2 regions of the Clostridium sp. LXY-7 genome follow, and region 1 is predicted to be linked to the other one. Evidence: riboswitches for the same ligand, from Rfam matches in the RefSeq annotation. Region 1 holds a riboswitch; the other holds the start of a gene.
The links. A riboswitch is a leader RNA that binds a small molecule or an ion and turns the genes downstream of it on or off. The one in region 1 is predicted to bind FMN.

Region 1 (12,755 bases):
GACTATGCTTTGGAATGTTTAAGAGAGGGCTTCGGATATGTTCCCCAAGATAATTTCCTATTTTCTTCTTCAATAAAAGATAATATAGCCTTTTTTAAACCCTTTTACTCTCAAAATCAGATTGAAGAAGCTGCAAAAGCTAGCTGTATTTATGATAGTATAGTAAACTTTCCTCAAGGTTTTGATACTATTCTAGGAGAAAGAGGCGTTAATCTATCTGGTGGTCAAAGACAGAGAACCTCTATAGCAAGAGCTATTGTTAAAGATCCATCTATACTTATCCTAGATGATTCTCTTTCTGCAGTAGATACAATTACAGAAGGGAAAATATTAGATAATTTTAAATTAATAAGAGCAGATAAAACTGCTATTATAATTGCCCATAAAATCTCTTCTGTAAAATATGCTGATGAAATTATAGTTTTAGACCATGGAAAAATTATAGAAAGAGGAACTCATGAAGAACTATTAAGTAAAGGAGGTTCATATTATGACATCTACTGCGAACAATCAAGAGAAGTTGACACGGGATTCCAAACCGAAGTTTCATAATTCAAAAAGCTTAAGGAGATTATTGAAACTTACTATTCCACATATTAAAATGATTATCTTAGCCTTTTTTTGTGTCCTCTTAATCAATGGTGTTCAACTTATTAAGCCCTATATATTAAAATTAGTTATTGATGACTTCCTAATAGAAAGAATACCTTCTAATGGTTTTTATTCTATAACCTCTATGGGAATATTGTATTTTTTATTAATAGTTTCTAGTGGTTTTTTTTCTATTGCCCAAGCGAATATCATCAACAGTGTAAGCCAAAAAATCATGAAAAGACTTAGAGCTAGAGTATTTAAAATAATTCACTTTCTTCCACTGTCCTATCTAGATAGAACCTCCTCTGGAAGACTTATAACTAGAGCTACTAATGATGTGGAAGCTATAAATGAAATGTACACAGATGTATTAATAAATTTATTTAAAGATGTTTTTTTACTTGTAGGAATACTTTATGCAATGTTAGCACTGGATGTTACGTTAGCATTGATATCTTTCTGTGTAGTTCCCTTAATGTTTTTTTTAGTATTCTTTTTAAAAAATAAAATAAAAAGTAATTTTAAAAGAATAAAAAGTGTTATAGGTCAAATTAATGGTTTTATGGCAGAAAACATCTCTGGGATGAAACTTGTTCAAATATTTAATGGAGAAAAACAAAAGAGTGATTCCTTTATAGCTTTAAATGCTGAATATTTTAAGGGAACCTCTTTCCAAGTATGGTTAAACAGTATTTTAAGACCTTCTGCAGATGTTTTCCAAAGTGTAGCCATAGCTATGTTAATTTGGTATGGTATGGATAAAATATCTAATAATTCTCTAGAAATAGGTGTATTATATGCTTTTACTACTTATATAAAACAATTCTTTAATCCTATTTCAGACTTATGTGAAAGCTATACTACCATTCAGTCTGCCTTAGTTTCTGCAGACAGAATCTTTGAACTTCTAGATTTGGAATACATACTGGAGGACTTAGACTCAGGTATACCAATGGAGACTTTTAAAGGAAATATAGAGTTTAAAAATGTATGTTTCTCTTATAATGATGTAGATTGGATATTAAAAGATGTGAGCTTTAATATTAGAAATGGAGAAACTGCTGCCTTTGTTGGAGAAACTGGAGCTGGTAAAACCACTATAATAAGTTTAATTAGTGGCTTCTATAAAATACAAAAAGGTGAAATTTTAATTGATGGAGTTAATATTAATGATATACGCCTTAGAGATTTAAGGCGAAATATAGGGGTAGTGCTGCAAGATGTATTTTTATTTTCTGGAGATATAGAGAGTAATATTACTCTAAATGATGAAATCGAAATTCATACTATAGAAGAGGCTCTTAAACTATCTTGCGCCCAAGATTTTATAGACAACATGCCACAAGGCTTACAAGAACCAGTTATGGAGCGAGGTAGCACTTTCTCTGCAGGCCAAAAACAGCTATTTTCTTTCGCTAGAGCCTTAGCCCACAGTCCAAAGATTCTAGTATTAGATGAAGCAACTGCTAATGTAGACACTAAAACAGAAAAGTTAATTCAAAAGGCTATAGAAAATGCATCTACAGATAGAACTACTTTAGTAATTGCCCATAGGCTTTCCACTATAAGAAATGCAGATAAAATAATAGTTTTAAGCCATGGTGAAGTTGTAGAGCATGGAAATCACTTAGAACTTATGAAACTCAATGGTTACTACAAGGACCTTATCTCTAATAATAAACAACTAGCATGATCCTTTTGTAAAAATGAACTGCAACTTATTATCATTCCTGCAAATGGGAATAATGGCAATAATAATGCAGTTCATTTTTAATGCTAAATTTTCCATTTACTCCATCCTCATATTTTACCTAATATCGCATAATCATATCATCGAAGATCATCTCATATTATTAAGTATCTATTAAATATGATAAAATATAATTGATAATTTTATTATAGGAGGAACTTATGAATATTGAAATAAAACAAAGAGCTGATTTAATGTCAGAAAATTTTTATTCACTTAAGAAAGATTTTAAATGGGAAAATAGTTTAATTAATCACTTTTCTGCCTTAATTCATAGCCTTAATAATAAAACTGCAGATGTTAATAAAATTAGAGAAATAAGGGATTACATCAAAGCTGAGACCTCATTTACTTCTTACTTTCGTGGAAATACCTCATCAATTTTATCTACACTTTTAAGTTTTGAAGATGACTATAGAACCTTATTTAAAACTACCTTGGAAGTGTATGAACAATTAAAATCTCATGGCTTTAAGAGGGGCGTATACCTTCCATTAACCTCATACACTATGGCTAAAGAAGTTGCATTTGATACTCTAGAGTATAGAATATCAAGAATGAGAGAGTTCTATAACAATATGAAGGAAAACCACTTTTGGCTAACCTCTGATAATGATTATATATTTGCAGCAATACTTGGAGTTTCTGATTTAGATATAAATCAAACTAATATCAAAATAGAAACCTGTTATAAAATATTAAATAATAGAGGTTTAACTAAAGGAAACGACCTTCAAACTCTCTCTCATATTTTAGCTTTAGGCGATGAAGATGAAGAAATAAAATGTACTCGTGCTATAGAATTATATGAAAGTATGACTAAAGAAAAGTGTAAGCTTCATTATAGCTCATTATCCTCCTTAGGTGTTTTAACTCTAATAGGTTGCGATGCTTCAATTGCTAAAGAGATAAAGGAAGTCTATGAATATATTAATTCTAAATCTGGGTACAGTTTGTGGGGCATTGATAAAACTAATTTAGTTATGTTATCCACTATGCTTGTTTCCAGCTTCTATGTAGATAACATTAAAAAAGGTGTAATTGAAACTACTTTAATGAATAGCATAACCTCTATAATTCTTGCTCAGCAACAAGCAACAATAGCAGCAGCTTGTGCTGCCAGTGCTGCAGCGGCTGCTTCTTCAAGTAGTTCCTAATATTACGCTTAATTTAATACCTTTAAAAATATCTAGATATTATTTATACTAAACTCTCAAAGGGTTTGGTATAAATAATGTCTATCTTAAATCAAAGGCATTTAAAAACATATTGCTGATAATCCTCTTCATGTAGTAAATTCTTTACTCTAAGGGTATTATTGAAATTAACTATGTAGAATGTTAAAATCTAGTATAGGTTTAATTTAAAATACAACCTATATGCAAGGAGAATTAAAATGATAGAAGTTAAAGGGCTATATAAAAAATATAGTAAAAAAGTATTAGCTGTAAAAGATTTAAGCTTTACGGTTAAAGAAGGAGAAGTTGTTGGACTACTTGGGGAAAATGGAGCAGGTAAAACTACCACCCTTAGAATCCTATCTACTATGCTAAAGCCCACAAAAGGAACAGCCACTATTGATGGTTTCGATACTGCTAAGGATGGCGAAAAGGTTAGAAGCTCCATAGGAGTTCTTTTTGGTGGAGATGTAGCATTGTATGATAGACTCACAGCTAGAGAAAATATTGAATACTTTGGGTACTTATATGATATGAGCAAAGACGAAATTGATAAAAGAATTAAATATTTATCAGATTACTTTCAGTTTAGCGATTATTTAGATAAAAAAGCATCAGAGCTTTCAAGAGGTATGAAACAAAAAATTTCCATAGCTAGAGCTATTGTTCATAATCCTAAAATAATTCTTTTAGATGAACCGACCACAGGACTAGATGTAGTAGCTAGAAGAATACTATATGACCTAATTATAGAGTGGTCTAAGGAAGGAAAGACAATTCTATTTTCTAGTCATTCAATCAATGAAATAGAGAGACTCTGTAAGCGGGTTATTATAATAAATAAAGGAGAACTTATAGAAGAAGGAAACGAAACTTATCTTAAAGATAAATATGGCAAGGATAATTTAGAGGATATATTTATCCATCTAATAACAGGTGGTGGTAATAGTGAGCTCAATATTAAAAGTGTTTAGCCATGAATTTAAAATGTACATTAGAGATAGAAAGTTATTAGTAAATACAATACTATTACCTATCTTAATCTATCCATTAATAATTATAGTGATTGCCTTAGGTGCATTCTTTGCCTTTAAGAGCGAAGTAGCGGGTTTTAAAGTAAATATCCAAGGGGATAATAAGGAAATCACTGAGGCTATAAGAAATACCAAATCTATAAAAATTTTTGAGGACAAGATCTATACAGATAAAGATATTTTAGAAAGAAATATTGATGCTATAATCATAGTTTCAGAGGATATAAATGTACCAATTAAAATCAAGTATGACGCTACTAAAAAAAGCTTCATATCTGGTAATATTGCTAATACTATAGATAAATTAAAGGAAGACCATATCACTTCTATCCTTAAAGATAAAGGACTTGAGTATGAAAGTATAAATCCAATATCAATAAGTGAATTTAATAATCAAGGTGAAGAAGTCAATATGTTTGCACAAGTGGCTAGTTTGATACTGCCTATGCTATTCCTTTTATTTCCACTGATTTCAACCTCCTACTTGACTACAGATTTAGCGGCTGGAGAGAAAGAAAAAATGACCCTAGAGCCTTTGATATGTACAAAGGTTCCTAGATATAAGCTATTATTAGGAAAGTTACTTTTCGTATCTGTTGTAAGCATTATAATTTCTCTAATAGCTGTATTTGTGCTGCTTCTTACTATAATGTCAGCAATTTCAATATCAGGGTTACCTATAAGTGGAATAAATTTTAACGCTTTAGGGTTGTTGTTATCCTTATTTATATTAACCTTAACAGTTATATTCTTAAGTGCACTTCAACTTACAGTAAGCTTTTTTGCTAAAAATTATAAGGAAAGCCAAATCTTACTTTCACCTCTCTTAATAATATTAATGGTCCCAATGGTAATGTCCATGTTTATTCCAGAGAGCCCTCTCTTTTACAACTTACCAATATTTAATGTAGTATTAATTTTGAAACAGTTAATATCAGGTATTATTAATCTGGCAAATGTATTTACAGTTATAGGTTGGTTGTGTGTGTATATAGTTTTAAGCTTATTGTTATGCATTAAAGCTATAAATAATGAAAAATTTATATTTAGGGTATAGGTGATTGTATGTTTTATAAGGTTTTAAAAAAGGAGATAAAGAATTTTATCCGTGATAAAAAAAGTTTAATTTCTTTTATACTAATGCCCATACTTATGTATTTATATTTGTTTAATATAGATGGTCTTTTAGGAGGTGTTTTAGAAAACTCCTCTGGGGACTTATCAGATTTTAACTTAAAAATAATAGTTTCAAAAGAAGATGAAAGCTATGAGTTAATAAACCATATTAAAAACTTAGATAAAAACATGAAGGTGGTTATAGATAATAGAAAAGAACCTATTGAAGAATTCGATTTAGTCCTTGAATTTGAAAATGAATTTTCTAAGAAATTGAGTTTAGGACAACCTACCAATATCAATGTATATAAAAAATCTACCGATATGATGGATAAAAACTATGAAAAAATATTAGATGTTATAAATGATTTTGAAAAGGATCTAGTAAAAACTACCTTGATAAATAAAGGAATAAATATAAATATTTTAGATAGCTACTCCATAGAAAAGGAAAATGTTTCTGCCATAAGTGATGAACAAGCTGGATTCTTCTATGTTATTCCTATGTTCATATTACTATTTCCACTAACTATGGGGATGCAAGTAGTTACAGAGCTTTGTTCTACTGAAAAAGAACGAGGTACTTTAGAAGCTCTATTAATTACGAAGGCCAAAAGGACTACTATTATAGGAGCTAAATATGTGACCTTGTTAATATTAATTTTGTTAGAAATCTTTATTTCATTAGCTTCTTTTCTCATAATGTCAAAGCTATTTAATACGGAATTAATTAATATAACAACCCTAAATTTCACTAACATTACTATAATGGCAGTGATGATAATATTAACTTATATAGGAATTTCACTTATCCAATTTATAATTGGTTTATATGCAAGAAATTTCAAAGAAGCTCAAGGATATATGACAGGTATGATGTTGATTATATTAATATTGAATTATGTATTTATATTTGTAGATATAAAAAATATTAGTAGCATTTTTCTACATATACCTATATTAAATTCAATAACTATACTAAATGAGATTCTTCTTGGAATTTTAAATATAAACCATCTTTTAATAGTATCTATATGGCTCATAACATATATATTACTTATAGGTATTATCGCAATTAAAACTGTGTTTAAGGAGGATGTATTACTTAGAAAATAGCTCACTATAAGGAGATGATTTTTATGAATAAAAAAAAGGCTTTAAAAGCCAACCTTTTGTTATTATTAGGATTAATACTATTTATTGCTGTCCCAACTTTATTAACTAAATTATGTTATAGTTTAAACATTGTAAATGATAATATGACTTTAATTATTTCAGGAATGTCCAGCATACTGGTTCTTGGTGGAGTGTCATTAATCTATTGCACCCTTACAAAACAGAGCTTTACTAAGGCTATGCATATAAGAAAAATATCAGTAAAACAGATATTTTTATGTGCTGTTATAGGTTTAGGTGCTTATATATGTGCTATTGGAATTAACTTCATAAGCATGTCTCTAATTCCAGTTGTAGTTGAAGATGGAATTGCAATGTCCCAAATACTAAACAGTGGTAGTTTTTTAGTTGGATTAGTTGTTATTGTTCTAATTCCTGCATTTTTTGAAGAAATATTTTTTAGAGGAATTTTTTTAGATGGCTATGATGGCATAAATAAAAGATTAAGATTCTTTTTAGTAACCTTAATTTTTGCAACTTTTCACGGAAATTTAATGCAAATAATCTATGTAATGTTCCTTGGATATGTTTTAGTATATGTAAGAGATTATACTGACTCTCTTCTTGGAGCTATGATTGTCCATGGTGCTAATAACGGAATATCTTTCTGTATTTCAAAATTAGGTGTGTTATTGATGACCTTTATTAATGAAGCTTCAAAAAATGGAGTTCTAGATATCCCTGAAATACCAGATGCCAGTGCTAATACTGGAGTAAGTATAGTTCAAGCTCTTATTGGGGCTCCTATATTTTTCCTAATCGGAGGAACCATACTATTTGTTGCCTTAAAATCATTAAAAAATCATAGAGATAATGATGACTTCCAAGAGGATTATATTATGCAGGAGGGTTATGGTTTAGAGCGCTTCAGTGATCGCTATGAAAAAAAGCCTCGTAAAGCTCACTTTATACCACTAGTTGTATATTTTATTGCTATTATAAGCTTAGTAACCCTTCAATATATTCTTTAGAAGCCTAATCTTATATCTATATATTTACTTTTAAGTAAAAGCTCTGTTTTAATATTTGATGAGAAGCTGCAATATTATTGCTTCTCATCAATAATATCTAAAACAGAGCGTTTTCATTTAAGATTCTAAATATAATAAGTATATTAGTTATTTTTAATGTGTTCTTAAATTCACTACTTAATAGCTTTCAATAAATTTGCCATTTCTATGGCTGTTACTGCAGCATCATATCCTTTATTTCCAGCTTTAGTACCAGCTCTTTCTATAGCTTGCTCTATGGTATCCGTAGTCAGTACTCCAAATATAACAGGTTTTTCGCTTTCTAGAGATACTTGGGCAACTCCTTTCGAAACTTCAGCACAAACATAATCAAAATGAGAAGTTGTCCCTCTTATAACTGTTCCTAAACAAATAACTGCATCATATTTATCTCCCTTGACCATTTTTTTTGCCAATAAAGGAATTTCAAAGGCTCCTGGTACCCAAGCAATATTTATATCCTCCTCTTTAACTCCATGTCTTTTTAGTCCATCTAATGCTCCCGATAACAATCTTCCATTGATAAACTCATTAAATCTCCCCACAACTATTCCTATTTTTAATCCCTCAGCAATTAAATTTCCTTCATAAATCATTTCCTATTCCTCCTATATAAATCTATATTAATAATTTAAAATATGGTTTAACTTTTCTTTTTTAGTTTTTAAGTAGGTCATATTTTTCTCATTATGGTTCATCTGTATTGGTACCCTTTCTACGATTTCAATGCCATAACCACTTAGTCCTGATATTTTTCTTGGATTATTGGTCATAAGCTTCAGTTTCTTAGCTCCTAAATCTAATAATATCTGTGCTCCAATACCATATTCCCTCATATCTGCTGGAAATCCTAACTTTATATTTGCCTCCACAGTATCATAGCCTTCATCTTGAAGAGCATAAGCTTTTAACTTATTAATTAATCCTATTCCTCTTCCTTCTTGTCTCATATATAAAAGTATTCCTCTTTCTTCTTTCTGAATCTTCTTCATAGCTTCCGCATATTGTTCTCCACAATCACATCTTCTAGAACCTAATGCATCTCCTGTCAAACATTCTGAATGAATTCTTACTAACACTGTCTCTCCATCCTGAACATCTCCTTTTACTAATGCCACATGATGTTCCCCATTAAGCTTATTTACATAACCATGTATTTTAAAATCCCCATACCTAGTAGGCATTTGTGTTTCAACTACTTTTTCAATAAGTTTTTCATTGTGTCTTCTATAGTTTATCAAATCTGCTATTGTTATTATTTTAAGATTATGTAATTTTACAAACTCCATTAACTGAGGTGTTCTAGCCATAGTACCATCCTCATTCATAATCTCACAAATAACCCCTGATGGCTTTAATCCAGCTAAGGTTGCTAAATCTGTAGCTGCTTCTGTATGTCCAGCTCTCTTTAAAACTCCCCCCTTTTTAGCTACAAGTGGAAATACATGGCCTGGTCTTCTAAAATCTTCTCCCTTACTACCTTCATCTAAAACCTTCAAAATAGTTTCTGCTCTCTCCACAGCTGAAATTCCTGTAGTAGTCTCTATAGCATCAATAGATACAGTAAAGGCTGTACCATGATTATCTGTATTCTTTTCTACCATTGAAGTTATATTTAACTCCTCAAGCCTTTCCCCATTAATAGGCATACATATAAGTCCACGTCCATATTTAGCCATGAAATTAATACTCTCTGCAGTAACTTTCTCAGCAGCCATTAATAAGTCTCCTTCATTTTCTCTATTGGGATCATCTACTACCACCACCATTTTTCCTTCTCTAATATCTACTATTGCTTCTTCAATAGTATTAAATTTATACATCCCTCTTCCCCCTTAATAAGGTATACTAAAAAGTATACTCATGATCTTTGGTCAATTATTTTATTTCAGATACCTAAAATCCATTTTCTTTTAAAAAGTCCATATCTATTTTAGAACTTTTTTCTCCTTCTTCACTTTTACTTCCCAGCAGCTTTTCTATATATTTCCCTAAAATATCACATTCCAGATTAACTACTTCACCAACAGTTTTGTTTAGCAAAGTGGTTTCTACACCTGTATGCGGTATAATAGAAACCTTAAACACATTGCTATCAATATATGCTATGGTTAAACTAATACCATCAATGGCAATGGACCCCTTTTCTACCATATATCTAAGCAGTCTTTCCTTAGGTTTAATAGTTAACCATACTGCGGTGTCCTCTCTTTTTAAACTTATGATTTCCCCTGTACCATCAATATGCCCTGTAACTATATGCCCTCCTAGTCTCCCATTTAAGCTCAACGCTCTTTCTAAATTAACTTTATCTCCTAGGGATATGTTGGATAAGTCAGTTTTCCTTAAGGTTTCAGCCATTACATCTGCTTGAAAACCATTAGATGTTAACCCTGAAATAGTCAAACATACTCCGTTAGTAGAAATACTGTCTCCTATATGACTTCCTTGTAGTATTTTCTTAGCTTTTATAGTTATTTCAGAAGATTTTTCCCCTCTGTGTATTTGAAGAATCTCCCCTATCTCCTCTATTAATCCAGTAAACATTCTTTTACTCTCCTTTTTCCACATAACCTTCTAAAACAATATCTGTTCCAATAGTTTTCATAGATAATTTATTTATCTTTATAGCATCTTGAATCTTTAAAACTCCTTCACCTTCCAAGGGTGTTTTCCCTTGTCCACCAATCATCTTTGGTGATATATAAACCTTTACCTTGTCCACTATTTTCTCTTTCATAGCAGAATAATTCAGAGTTCCTCCTCCTTCTAATAGAATACTATCCACGCCTAAATCTCCTAACCTATCCATTAGTTTAGTCAAATCCACCTTACCCATTTTCTCTGGTAAAATTAATACTTGTCCATGCTTTTCCTGAATCATTTTTATCTTCTTACTAGGAGCTTTATCTGTAGTTGCTATAATTGTTGATATCTTCTCACAGTTTTCTAGAATCTTTGACTCTAAAGGTATTTTAAGAAAAGTATCCACCACTATTCTTATAGGATTTCTACCTTCTGGAATTCTACAGGTCAATTCAGGATTATCGCTTATAACTGTTCCAATGCCAACCATAATCCCGCTGACTTTATTTCTTAATTTATGCACTTCATTCCTAGCTTCTTCGCAAGTTATCCATTTAGAATCTCCAGATTTACTGGCAATCTTTCCATCTAGGGTCATGGCTGATTTCATTATTACAAAAGGTCTTTTGCAAGTTACATATTTAAAGAAGATCTCATTTGTCTCCTTACACTTTTCCTCTAATGTTGACATTTCAACTTCTATTCCATGTTCAAGCATCTTTTTAATTCCTTTTCCTCTTACCAATGGATTGGGATCTAAACATCCTACAATTACTTTTTTTATTTTTCTTTTTATTATTTCATCTACACAGGGAGGAGTTTTTCCTTGGTGACAGCACGGCTCTAGTGTTACATACAGGGTGGCACCCTCCACATTTTTCTTTGTATTTCTGAAAGCAACCACTTCTGCATGGTCCTCTCCATAAGCTCTATGGAATCCCTTAGCTATAACTTTTCCATTTTTAACAATAACTGCCCCCACCATAGGATTGGGATTAACCTTTCCTTCTCCTTTTAGAGCTAGTTCCAACGCCAATTTCATATATACTTCATCCATAAACATTCCTCCTTAAAATTATTTAAATAAATTAACTTAATTCTCCACTTATTTGGGAGGATAATTGAATTTAAGAACATCTTATAGGCATAAAAAGCCTTGAGAAAATATATCTCAAGGCTTTTTATTATAGATTAAAGTATATAACCTCCATTTTATATAGATAATAATTTAACATAAGCAAATAAGTAACTCATATTATTAGATTATTATAAAAACAAAGCTCTGAAATACATAAATATTTCAGAGCTTATTTACTATACAAATAAAAGTATACAAAATACAATACTTTTCTCATATCTTCTTTCATCCAGACTGTACTGTCGGCTTCGGAGTTACACCGAATCATGCCTTACGGCTCGCGGGCTTTACCGCCGGTAGGGAATCTCACCCTGCCCTGAAGATGTTAATATTAAATTATGACTAGATTATACACGTCTTATTAATTAAATGTCAACGAATTTTTTTAAAATTATAAATATTCCCAAGGATGCCTTAATACATTTCTAATAAATTTCCTCTAAATTTTTAATTCTGTTTTTTAACTCATCTATGATAAATTGTGGTTCTAGTAACTTAACCTTGTGCCCATAAGACAGTATATGAGAATATATCCACTCATCATAAGGAAATGTCGTAGTAACTATATATGTACCATCCTCTTCTTTTAAAATTTCTTCTTCTTGGTAGAAATCAATTAACCGAAAAAACATATCCTTTTGAAATTTCATTTTTAAGGTAACATTGTATGGCTTGTATTCTGGATTATCACCTTTTTTTTCATTAAGCTTAATAAAATCTTCTAATTCTGTTCTCTCGTATATGTCTTCTGTAACTATAACTTCTCTCATCCTGGTGAGTTTAAAAATCCTTATATCCTTCTTTTCACAACAAAAACCTACCATATACCAACTTTGTCCTTTAAACATAACCTTATAAGGTTTTACTAATCTATTGCTTTCACTATTTTTAGAATTAATATATTTAAATTGTAGAATTTTCTCTCTTAATATTGAGGATTTAACCTGTTCAAATCTTTTATCAATGGTTGAATGATTTCCCCATGAAGAAAAATCGACTTCAAGCCAATCTATATTTTTACTATTTCCAAAGATGCTTCCTAGCTTCTCTAAAGTGCTTTGAATCTGAACATCTTTTACTCCACCTAAGGTTTTAAGAGCAAAAATTATATTTTGTTTTTCTCCCTCTGTAAGCATAGCCTTATTTAAGGTATATCCATCTAAAAGGGAGATC
Region 2 (12,755 bases), on a different contig from region 1:
TTAGACTAGATATTCCAGAAATTACAAGTAATAAAGGTGTATGATTATATAAAATATTGTTAGTATAAGCTAAACTAAGAACACTTTCTTGAACTACATTAAAGCATCGTTTAATTGCAGTTTCACTGATATAATCAATTTTATCATTTGGAGTGTGGATTCTAAGCATATCATTATCACATAGTGTTACAGCCTCAATATTTTTACCTCTAAACGGTGCATGGTCACTAGCATCTTGAAATAAGTAATTGAAATAAATATTTTCATTCCTAAAGATAGATGTTAAGTCCTTAATAAAAGGTGTATCCACACTATCTGTTTTACTTCCCATTATACATAAGGGGATACCATCAAAGCTTCCAATCATATCAAAATTGATTACTTTAGCTCCTTTAAGCTTATTTTCATATTTATCAACAAAGGCTTTAGAACCAAGTAGACCGAATTCCTCAGCATTAAAGCTAACAAATATAATATCTCGTTCGGGAATCCCAAGAGAAGATATATACTTAGACAATTCTAGAACAAAGGATGTCCCAGAGGCATTATCTAAGGCTCCATTATATATGGTATTACCTAGATCATAACCTATATGATCAAAGTGAGAACCAAAAACTAAAGGCGGAAGAGATGGATTTTTTCCTTCAATATAGCCTACTACATTACTAACAGTGGTAGCTTCAATCTTAATTGGAATGTTTACATATATGGAAAAATCATTATCAAGATAATTTCGTATTTCAGTTAGAGTTTTAGTAGTAATAAAAACATATAAGTCATGTTTACTGTCTTGATAGAAAGAACTTCTAAAGGTTAAATTATCTTTTTCAGTTGTATATAAAATAATACTTCCATGGTCAGTTTTCACATTAATAAAGTCGTCACTGGAGCTCAAAACATTAGATTTATTAAATTGAATTTCATTAATTCTAAAGTTCAATAAATCTTCTTTGTAATTAACTCCATAGTCCAAGTTCTTAACTATCCTATTATTACTATCTATCACAGAGATCATAGGTGTATCTTCGATATGTTTTGGATAGTTAACCTGAAAATTTTGAAGATAATCTTTATCATAGGGTTTAATATTATTACTTATAAAGGTATCTTTAATGTAAGCAGCTACAAGTGCGTTTTCTAAAGTACCAGTCATTCTACCTTTAAAATCATCACTAGATAAATAAGCTATATTGTCTTTAACATCTTTAGTACTAAAATTATTAGTATTGTAGTAAGTATTATAGCTTAAGGAGAGAGTTATTAACGTAGATGTTAGTAGATAATTTATTATTGCTTTTTTCATAATATCACCTAATTTATTTTTACTAATACCAATAATATGAAAAAAAATCATGAGCTATGATTAAGAATAGATAATTTTGTGATAAAATAAATAAAGTACTGCGCATTTTATTTCGAGGAGGCTAAATAATGAATATAATTAATGATAAATTGTTAAAAGAATTCCAGATTTCAAAAGATCAGTTAAATAATGTTATTGAATTATTAGATGAGGGTAATACAGTACCTTTTATCGCTAGATATAGAAAAGAAAAAACAGGAGGTCTTGATGACATAATATTGAGAAACCTATCTGAAAGATTGACATATTTAAGAAATTTACAAGAAAGAAAAGAAGCTGTTGTTAGATTAATTGAGGAGCAAGGAAAGTTAACAGAGGAAATAAAACTCGCTCTAGAGAAGACAAGTACATTGACAGAAGTGGAAGATATATATAGACCCTATAAGCCTAAAAAGAGAACTAGGGCCATTATAGCTGCAGAAAAAGGATTAACTCCATTAAGTGAATTTATTATAAATGGAGATAGTAGTAAAGAATTGAATGTGTATGCAGAGGAGTTTATTAATGCCGAAAAAGGTGTGGAAACTATAGAGGAAGTCCTTCAAGGAGCTATGGATATAATAAGTGAAAAAATAAGTGATGATGCAGATATTAGAAAATGGATTAGAGAATACGTTCAAAGAACAGGAATCATAGAAACCAAGGGGGAGAGTAAAGAAAGAACACCTTATGAGATGTATTATGAATATAAAGAGCCTGTAAAATCTATTCCACCTCATAGAATTTTAGCTATTAATAGAGGGGAAGATGAAAAAATACTTTCAGTTAAAATAGTATGTGAAAATGAAAGAATTATAAACTATATAAATAATAAGACTTTGACTTCAAATGAACAGTGTAATAAATATATAGCATTTAGCGTAGAAGATTCTTTAAAAAGATTAATATATCCATCAATAGAAAGAGAAATCCGTAATATGTTAACTGAAATAGGAGAGAATGGTGCTATTAAGATATTTAAAGAGAATTTAAAGGCACTGCTTATGACACCTCCTATAAAGGGAAAAACAGTTATGGGATTTGATCCAGGCTTTAGAACTGGGTGTAAGGTAGCTGTACTAGATGAAACGGGAAAATTTTTAGACTATGTTACAGTACAGGCAACTTCAGAAAATAAAAATAGAGTAGAAGAAGCTATTCACAAGCTTAAAGATATGATAATAAAGTATAAGGTGGAGGTAATATCTTTAGGAAACGGGACAGCATCTAGGGAATCAGAACAGGTTCTAAGTGAAGTTATAAATAGGGTTAAGGCTGAAACTGGAAGAGAAGTATTTTATGTAGTAGTATCAGAGGCTGGGGCATCAGTATATTCAGCTTCTGAACTTGCTAGTAAAGAATATCCAGAGTTAGATGTAACTATAAGAGGAGCTATATCTATAGGTAGAAGATTGCAAGACCCATTGGTTGAATTAGTAAAGATAGATCCAAAGTCCATAGGAGTAGGCCAATATCAGCACGATGTTACAGTTAAAAAAATGGATGAATCGTTAAAGAATGTAGTTGAAGACTGTGTAAATAATGTAGGAGTGGACTTAAATATAGCAACACCATCTCTACTTTCTTATATTTCTGGAATAAATTCTACTATTGCACAAAATATAGTTGCATACAGAGATGAAGTTGGGAAATTTAAATCAAGAAAGGAGCTGTTAAAGGTTAAGAGACTAGGAGCTAAGGCTTTTGAACAATGTGCAGGGTTCTTGAGAGTAATGGAGAGTAAAGAGATGTTAGACAGTACTTCAGTTCATCCAGAAAGTTATGAGTCCTGTAAATCATTAATGAAAATATTAAATTATAGTAAAGAGGATATAAGCAATAAAAATATTAAAGACATAGATAAAAAAATTGAAGGTATAGGTGTTGAAAAGCTTTCGGATGAAATAGGTGTAGGAGTACCAACTCTACTAGATATTATTAAAGAATTAAAAAAACCAGGCCGTGATCCAAGAGAGGAATTACCAAAGCCTATATTTAAGACAGGTGTAATAGAATTATCACAGCTTAAGGCAGGCATGAAGCTTTTAGGAACAGTTAGAAATGTATCTGATTTTGGAGCCTTTGTAGATATAGGAGTCCATCAAGATGGATTAGTTCATAAGAGCCAACTAAGCGATCGATTTGTTAAGCATCCACTGGATATAGTTAAAGTTGGAGACATAGTTGAGGTTTCAGTACTTGAAATAGATGAAAAAAGACATAGAATTTCACTATCAATGAAGAAGAACTAATAATATTAATTTAATATTACTTATTGAATATTAATATAATTCATGATAATATATTAACATAGTAATAATTTAATAATGCACTTCAGGGCGGGGTGAAAGTCCCCACCGGCGGTAAAGCCCGCGAGCCGTAAGGTTGATTCGGTTTAATTCCGAAGCCGACAGTATAGTCTGGATGAAAGAAGGTAGCAGTATGATTATATTAAATATAATTGTATTATTTAGTGTATATGCCCTGATTTTTTAATCAGGGCTTTTAATTTTATTTAATATTATTATACTAGACCCTTTGAAGATGCCAATATTTTGGGGGTTATAAAATGAAGAAAAATGAAAACAGCAGTTTGGACAGAATGATTAAAATCTCTTTATTATCAGCAGTAGCAGTTATATTGATGTACATTGATATTCCGGTACTACCAGCATTTCCATGGTTAAAAATTGATTTTAGTGATGTACCAGCATTAATGGGAGCTTTTGCCTTTGGACCATTAACAGGAGTAGTAATTGAACTTTTAAAAAATATCTTAATATTATTAGTTAAAGGCACAGGAACAGGTTTTGTGGGAGAAATAGCAAATTTTTTAGTAGGAGTATCTTTAGTATTACCTGCTGCTATGATTTATCATAGGAATAAGTGTAAAAAATCAGCTATAATAGGAATGATTGTAGGGGGGCTATCTATAGAAATTATAGGAATATTCGCCAATACATTCTTGTTATTACCAGCTTTTGGAATGAAAATGGCTGGAGCAGAATTAACTAATTATATATTATTTGGACTACTACCTTTCAACGGTATTAAAGCCATCCTTGTTGGAATAGTTACCTTTGTTTTATATAAGAGACTTTCTTTAGCTATATTTAAAGTAGAACCAAAACTAGACAATAAAAAGGTTGTAAAAAACCAAATTTAGTATAATTAAACATTATACAAATAGGCTTAAATATGAAATTAGATTAATTGAACTTCATATTGTTCCTGCAAATGGTATTCACAGGAACAATATGAAGTTCAATTTCAATGTTTTATAAAATAAAAGCCTATTAGTATAATGTAGAAACTTAATTATAATTTATATATTATGATTCCACATTATATATCCATCTTCTTTAGGATGATGGTAATAATTCTTCCTTATTCCTTCTATAGAAAACTTATGTTTCTCATATAATAAAATTGCAGCCTTGTTAGATTGTCTTACTTCTAAGGTTATTCCAGCTACGTTATGAGCTTTACATATGGACATTAAGTGTTCTAAAATAGAATCTGCTATTCCATGGCATCTATAATCTGGATGCACAGCTATATTAGTGATATGGCCTTCATCAAAGAGAAGCCATATTCCACCAAATCCAACTACAGTATCACCGTATTTAGCCACTACATATTTAGAATATTTATTATCTAATTCTTTTTTTAGAGCATCAAAAGACCAAGGAATTGAAAAACTTAAATCACTTACTTCTTTGACACCAATAATATTTTCATCATTCATTGCTACAATAGAAATATCACGCATTGCTTTTTAATTTCTCCTCATATTCTCTTTCAGCTTGAGATAATCTAAGATATATAGGAGAGGAACTAAATACGTTATCCTCTTTACCATCTTTAAGTAGATTAAGCCCAATTTCTCCTAGGGCAGAAGCTTTTACAATGTTAAGGTGAGAAGGGGCAAAGCTTATATTGATTAAGTTTTCTATGAGGGTAGATTTAAATTTATAGGTACCATCGCCTACAAAGTATACTTTCTTATTAAAACCTTTAAGTTTATTTATCAACTGTTCAATAGATAATAATTGAGGATTATCTAAAGCTAAAAGTTCATTGTTATCACGCTTATAAAAATTCGTATATACATTTCCTCTTAGAGCATCAATAATTGGACAAATTATGCAATCTTCAACTATCAAATTATTTGCAAGAGCATCTAATGAAGATATGGAAATAAAAGGTTTTTTAGTTGCTTGAACCAAGCCTTTTATGGTAGCCATTCCTATTCTAAGTCCAGTAAAGGAACCTGGCCCCTTTGAAACAACGAAACCATCTATATCCGATATAGACAAATTTGTATTGATTAAAAGCTTATCTATCATAGGCATCATGATTACTGAATGTTGCTTTTTATAATTAAAAGTAATTTCGCCTAAAAGTTTATTATCTTCTATAATAGCGGCAGTGGCACTTTCAGTTGCAGAATCTAAAGACAAAATTTTCATAGTGTTAGCTCCTTTATATAATCATATCTATTATCAGTATAGTTTATTGTTATTTTTCTATAGGTATTTCCTAGTGAGGGGATCTTATCTAATTTTATAGTTAAATTTTCTGATGGAATTAGTTCTTCTATATAGTTTGCCCATTCAATTACACTTACTCCATCACCAAATATATATTCATCAAAGCCAATAGCTTCAATTTCATCAGGATCATTAACTCGATAAACATCAAAATGATAAAACTTAAGCCTTCCTTCATATTCATTTACAATATTAAAAGTAGGACTTGTGATATGATTATCTATTTCCAATCCTTTTGCAATTCCTTTTGTAAGATGAGTTTTACCAGTACCTAAATCTCCAATTAAGCAAATAATATCATTCTTATTACATAGCTTTCCTAATTGAATACCCAGATTCATCATTTCATCAACACTACTAACTAAAAACTCCATGTATTTCACCTCATTAATATTTTAGCCCAAAATCAAAAAAATGAAAAGTGTAGCTTAATAATACCATAAAACAAAACATAGCATATAATATTATATACTATGTTTTGTTTTATGGTATTATTTTTTTTCTACCTTAGATACCAATGTGTTTTTAAGATATTTAACTGCCTTATTGCAGATTAATCCATTTCTGGACATATCATCTAATATTTGAAATGCTTCGTACATATACATTCCCTTTCTATAAGGTCTATCCTCAGTTAGGGCTTGATATATATCACAAACTCCAATTATTCTACTCTCTTCACAAATATCATCACTTTTAAGTCTTCTAGGATATCCAAAGCCGTTTAGTTTCTCATGGTGATTAGATGCCCAGTCACTAATATCTTTTATATTACTAATTCTATCTAAAATTAATTTTGTATAATAAGGATGAGACTTTATTATAGAGAATTCTTCATCTGTTAGTTTCCCATTTTTATCTAATATCTCTGTAGGTATAGCTAACTTGCCAATATCATGTAAAAGTCCAGATATTTTCATTTTTATGCATTTATCGTCATCATAATTTAAATATTTTGACACATCATAGGCCAAATTGGCTATGTCTCTTGAATGTCGTGCAGTAAAACTACTTTTATTATCTATTATAGTAGCAAATGTTTCTGCAATAGTTTCAAACTCCTTTAAGGAAAGAAATCTATCATTAATAGGAGCTATGTTTTCTAATAAAAAATTTCTGTATGAAACATTATAAAGATTAAACCAAAAACTATCAGTATTAGCTATATTTAAGAAAGCATCCACAATTTTGGGATTAAATAATATTTCACTTTGCGATTTCACCCAGTTAATAATGTTATCCTTTTCAGGGTAAAGCTGTAAATTAGAATCATATTTAATTTCTATTAAATCAGCTAATCTTATTATTTGGCTTTCAAAAGGAGTTAGGTAGCTTTTAAGCTTCATACAACCGGTACCATTATAATTTTCGTGGTGATATAGAATAATATCATAAACCTGTATAAGAGAAGGAGTTTGTTGAATCATACGGGCACCTTCAATACAGTGTTTTTTAATATATTCACTTGAATTATGGACTTTATCTAACATATTTTGTGCCCCTATGTCATGAAGCATAGAAGCGACATATAAATTGTAATAACTATCCTCACTTAGATTCAAGACTCTACCCAACTCAAGAGCTATATAGGTTGTACACTGAGAGTGGTGTGAGTATTTATGCATTGAAAAGTTAACCTCTGATACATGTTCAACCACATGGACATCCTTCATGAAATTATTTTCTGCTAAATCTAAGGAGATAGATAGAGCCATAACGATTTTACTAAGACTTATACTCATATTATCCTCCCAAAATTTATAAACTATATAAATTTAGTAACATTATATCATATTCATTACATATTAATATAAGAATATATGGAAAATTATTTTATACAAATATAATTGATACATTATTCTTAAAAAATAAAGTATAATATACATATAAATGGATTTGAAAAGGGGGATAAATATGTTTGTAAGAAATTTAATGTTACCAAAAGAAAAATTAGTTACAATAGTACCAAAAGCTACCATAGGTGATGCACTAAGCTTAATGGAAAAAAATGGGTTTTTATCCATACCAGTAGCGGAAGGTGATAAATTCTACGGCTGCATATCTAAAGAGCAAGTATATACGTATTACTATGAAAAATGTATAGAAAGAAATTGTTTACTATCAGACTTTTTAGTTGAAAACGTTATGAGAACAGATGTACCAGTAATAGATCCATTAGAACAAGTAGAAGAGGCAGCTCATTTCTTAGAAACTAAAAATATTTCATTTGTAGCTGTAGTGGATAAAAAGGGAGAATTAAAAGGAATTGTTACACATTACGCTATATTCCATCAGTTCACAGAAGTATTTGGATTAAATAGAGGAAATCGTTTAGCTGTCATAGCATATGATATTCCAGGACAGATATCAAAATTATCTAAAATAATAACGGACAATAATGGACATATAATTAGCTTTGTAGTTGTAGATCCTAAGAGTATAACAGAAGTAAAAGAAATAGTTGTTAGGCTAAGAACCGATAGCATGGATCAAATTATAGAAAAAATTAAAGCAGCAGGGTTTAAAGTACAATAATTACTTTGGAATAATTTATATAAACCATTTATTAACTGCCACATAAATTGTATTTTATTTATGTGGTTGTTAATAAAAAATTTATTTAAACATAGTAGAAATTAAGAGTTTTATATAATATACTAGTTTATAAATCATAAGCATTAAAATTATTAATGTTAGGAGATGGTTAAAATTAGTGATGTAATAGATTTTAATGAGTTAAAGAATAAAGCCACGGATAAAGATATAGATAAGTTTGAAGAATATATATATTCAATGTACTATACTATGTCTCAAGGTAAATTATCTATGGCTGAAATGAGTAGAAAGATACAGAAGTATATGTTAGACAATAACATATCCCAAGAGAAGTTTATGAATATACAAAAAAAGCTTATGGAGAGATATGGTTTTTCTATGGATGATATAGAAAAAGAGATGAGTAATTTAGGTATTGATAATAACAGTGTGCTTGGGAGCATCGGTAAGGATTATGAAGGTGTAAGGAAGGCTATTGGATTTCAAGAGAAGTATAATGCTAGAATGAGTACTAAAACTATAAACACATATAGCATTAGTAATGACAAAAACAGCTTAGAGATAATACTTCAAGATGAAAATGTAATATTAAAAAGTTTTAAGAAAATTGACTTAACGGATAATGAGTTAAATGAATTTTTGTGTTCTTATAAAAAAATAGTAAAAGAGAAAATGCTTAATATATCTATTTGTGAGAATGCTTCAACTTATCTTTATTAATAGCTTTCCCAAGTTGAAAATGAATAGTGTATTATTAAAAATATTAATGATAGACTAATTCACTTTCAACAATGGTTTTTAATATTTTATTGGCAAATAAAATAAAAACTATTGATTTTATTACGTATATATTATATAATAAGTCTTGTTACGAAGGGGTATAGCTCAATTGGTAGAGTAGCGGTCTCCAAAACCGTTGGTTCCGGGTTCAAGTCCTCGTGCCCCTGCCATAGAAACTCAGTAAACTCAAAGGTTTACTGAGTTTTTTTATGCCCGCATGGTCAACAGCTTGATGATGAAAGTTGTTGTTCTTACTTGGTTCAAGTCTTAGTAATAAATAGTTTTTTTATTCTTCAAATAAAGGATGTAATTTTAGTAAAGTAAATTGTTAAATTGTATTGACAGTATATGAGAAATAATATAATATTAACATAAATGGTACGTACCAGTAATAAAAATAATCGTAGGTGGAAAATATGAAGAGCATAAATAAAGAAAGCAGAATACCATTATATTACCAGTTGATAGATATAATTATAGAAATGATGGAACAAGGGTATCTGAATGAAAATGATCAACTACCTTCAGAAAGAGAGTTGTGTGAAACTTACAATGTTAGTAGATCTACTGTAAGACAAGCTATACAAGAATTAGAGAGGGAAGGATATGTATATAGAGAACATGGAAAAGGGACCTTTGTTTCACCCCGAAAATTGAAACAAGACCTTCTAGAGTTTTATAGCTTTACTGATGAAATGAAAAAAATAGGGAAGAAACCATCATCACAAGTATTAGATTTTAAATCAATAGAATGTAATGACGAGTTAGCAAAAAAGATGAATTTATTGTCAGGAGAAAAAATTTATGTATTTACAAGATTAAGACTAGCTGATAATGAACCTATGATGCTAGAAACAAGTTATGTGCCTTATAGCAGATTCCCAGAGCTTACAAAAGAACAACTAGAAAAAGATGCCATGTACAATATATTTACAGAGGCATACAAAACAACATTTACCTGCGCTGAGGAAATATTTCAACCAGTGTTAGCCAGGGAAGAAGAAGCAGAAATATTAAAGTATAATTCTGGATCGCCTGCAATGATGATAGAGAGAATAACATATGAAAATACTATGATTATTGAATATACAAAAGGCATTGCAAGAGGAGATAAATTTAAATATCATGTTGTATTAAAAAAATAAATTTTTTTAATACAACTGGTAATTACAACATGATGACATGATGACGTTATAATATGATAAAGGGTGATAGAATGTTTGGATTTAATGAAGAAAAATGGAAAGAACTGAATGGATTTAATACAGCCAAAGAAATATACCAACAACCTGAGCTTTGGTTGGAAACATTGGAAATAATCGAAAGTAACAAAGATAGTATTAACAAGTTTATAGAGGAAAGACTTGAAAAGAAAAAGATTAGAATTGTATTTACAGGAGCTGGAACGTCTGCCTATGTAGGGGAAGTAGTGATTCCCTATTTAAACAAAAGAAAGGAATACATTTTTGAATCTATACCTACAACGGACATAGTTTCTAATCCGGAGTCATATTTTAAAAAGGATATTTCTACAGTATTGGTATCCTTTGCTCGTTCAGGGGATAGTCCCGAAAGTGTGGCAGCTTATGATTTAGCTAATAATTTAGTTGATGACATAAGTCATATATTTGTCACATGCAATTCAAAAGGAAAACTAGCAAAAATGTCCAAGGAGAATGAAAACGTTTTTTTATTACTTATGCCAAATAGATCTAATGATTTAGGATTTGCAATGACTAGTAGCTTTACTTGTATGACACTTGCGGCGTCATTGATTTTTGATATGGAAAACCTTGAAGAGAATAAAAAACAGATATTTGAAATGTCGGTCATCGGCAAACATTTATTAGATGTTGGATATAAAGAACAGAAGAAATTATTAAATTATGATTATAAGAGGGTTGTATATTTAGGGTCTAGTAGTTTTTTTGGAATTTCAAAAGAAAGCTCATTAAAATTATTAGAACTAACTAGGGGAAAAATTATATCTTATGATGAGACAGTCTTAGGGTTTAGACACGGTCCTAAGTCCATTGTTGATGATAAAACTTTAATATTTCTATATGTTTCAATAGATGATTATGCAAGAAAATATGATATAGACATGTTAAATGAGGTTTACAACAATACTGGAGAGCATAAGATAATCTCAGTTACAAAGGAATATGATGAAGAGGTTGAAAAAAATTCAAATTATCAATTTTATTTAAGTAAATATCCAATTAAAGTTGAGAATGAAACTTATATATCATTACTCTATCTAGTTTACGCTCAAATATTCGCACTATTATATTCAGTAAAAGTGCATGTAGAACCTGACGATCCTAATCCAAGTGGACTTGTTAATAGAGTAGTTAAGGGAGTATCAATTTATAATTACAAGTAATAACTATAAAAAATATATTTAAGGGGGAAAATATTATGAAATTTAAAAAAATGATAAGTACCATTCTCTCTGTAATTATAGTGACTACAATACTTGCTGGATGTAGCAGAGAAACTGATAAGAAAACTTCTGGTAATGACGACAATGTAACTTTGACCTTTGGATTGTGGGATAAGTATCAAGAACCAATACTACGAGAAATAGCGGACAAATTTAAAGAACAAAATTCAAATATTAAAATTGATATTCAATTAACACCATTTAGCCAATACTGGACAAAACTAGAAGCTGCCGCTACTGGTGAAGTTCTTCCAGATATATTTTGGATGAATGGTCCCAATATAGTTAAATATGCATCAAATGGAATATTGTTGCCTATTGATGATAAGGTGAAAGAAGATAATATCGACTTAAATTTGTATCCAGAAAGCTTAGTAAACTTATATACTATTGATGATAAACTATATGGTATTCCAAAAGATTGGGATTTAACAGCGTTATGGTATAACAAAAAGCTGTTTGATGAGAAAGGTGTAGAATACCCAAATGAGAATTGGACATGGGATGATTTGGTTGAAGCTGCTAGAAAACTAACAGATAAAGAAAAAGGTGTTTACGGAATAGCTGCAAGACCTGATACACAAGAAGGTCTTTATAACTCAATACCTCAAAACGGTGGGTTTATAATTTCAGAGGATAGAAAAAAATCAGGATATAATTCTCCTGAAGCTATTGAAGGAACACAAATGTGGATAGATCTTATAAAAGAGGGGGTATCACCTACTCTAGAAGAAATGGCAGATACCTATGAAATAGACATGTTTAAGGCTGAGAGATTGGCCATGGTTAACGCGGCTTCATGGAATGTACCTGTATTTATGGAAAATGAATTAATAAAAGATAATGTTGATTTAACTGTAATGCCATTGATTAAAGAGCGTGCAGCAGTAATACATGGATTGAGTAATGTTATTTCTGCTAATACAAAACATCCTAAAGAAGCTTGGGAATTTGTGAAGTTTCTTGGAGGTAAAGAAGCAAATGAAATTTGGGCAAAATCAGGAGTAGTTATTCCTGCACGTATGGATGTATTAGATATATGGAAAAAAACTTATCCTGGCCTAAATCTTCAAGCATA

Region 2: it holds a riboswitch for FMN, as region 1 does, so the genes downstream of both, ACI48Q_RS14100 (ECF transporter S component) here and ribD (bifunctional diaminohydroxyphosphoribosylaminopyrimidine deaminase/5-amino-6-(5-phosphoribosylamino)uracil reductase RibD) in region 1, are expected to answer to the same signal.

Annotation. Positions count from the first base shown of each region.
Region 1 covers NZ_JBLLJL010000001.1:675,989-688,743, reverse strand. The annotation lists gene ACI48Q_RS03295 (ABC transporter ATP-binding protein) at 1-552, shown strand, start outside; gene ACI48Q_RS03290 (ABC transporter ATP-binding protein) at 491-2,287, shown strand; gene ACI48Q_RS03285 (DUF4003 family protein) at 2,506-3,501, shown strand; gene ACI48Q_RS03280 (ABC transporter ATP-binding protein) at 3,741-4,496, shown strand; gene ACI48Q_RS03275 (ABC transporter permease) at 4,471-5,613, shown strand; gene ACI48Q_RS03270 (ABC transporter permease) at 5,622-6,788, shown strand; gene ACI48Q_RS03265 (lysostaphin resistance A-like protein) at 6,812-7,819, shown strand; gene ribH (6,7-dimethyl-8-ribityllumazine synthase) at 7,993-8,454, opposite strand; gene ACI48Q_RS03255 (bifunctional 3,4-dihydroxy-2-butanone-4-phosphate synthase/GTP cyclohydrolase II) at 8,482-9,681, opposite strand; gene ACI48Q_RS03250 (riboflavin synthase) at 9,755-10,405, opposite strand; gene ribD (bifunctional diaminohydroxyphosphoribosylaminopyrimidine deaminase/5-amino-6-(5-phosphoribosylamino)uracil reductase RibD) at 10,410-11,501, opposite strand; FMN riboswitch at 11,796-11,910, opposite strand; gene ACI48Q_RS03240 (helix-turn-helix transcriptional regulator) at 12,008-12,755, opposite strand, start outside.
Region 2 covers NZ_JBLLJL010000004.1:183,347-196,101, forward strand. The annotation lists gene ACI48Q_RS14090 (M28 family metallopeptidase) at 1-1,303, opposite strand, end outside; gene ACI48Q_RS14095 (Tex family protein) at 1,432-3,594, shown strand; FMN riboswitch at 3,669-3,781, shown strand; gene ACI48Q_RS14100 (ECF transporter S component) at 3,912-4,508, shown strand; gene rimI (ribosomal protein S18-alanine N-acetyltransferase) at 4,668-5,114, opposite strand; gene tsaB (tRNA (adenosine(37)-N6)-threonylcarbamoyltransferase complex dimerization subunit type 1 TsaB) at 5,107-5,814, opposite strand; gene tsaE (tRNA (adenosine(37)-N6)-threonylcarbamoyltransferase complex ATPase subunit type 1 TsaE) at 5,811-6,269, opposite strand; gene ACI48Q_RS14120 (HD-GYP domain-containing protein) at 6,387-7,637, opposite strand; gene ACI48Q_RS14125 (CBS domain-containing protein) at 7,810-8,430, shown strand; gene ACI48Q_RS14130 (DUF3867 domain-containing protein) at 8,605-9,171, shown strand; tRNA gene ACI48Q_RS14135 (tRNA-Trp) at 9,326-9,401, shown strand; gene ACI48Q_RS14140 (GntR family transcriptional regulator) at 9,648-10,376, shown strand; gene ACI48Q_RS14145 (SIS domain-containing protein) at 10,430-11,617, shown strand; gene ACI48Q_RS14150 (ABC transporter substrate-binding protein) at 11,653-12,755, shown strand, end outside.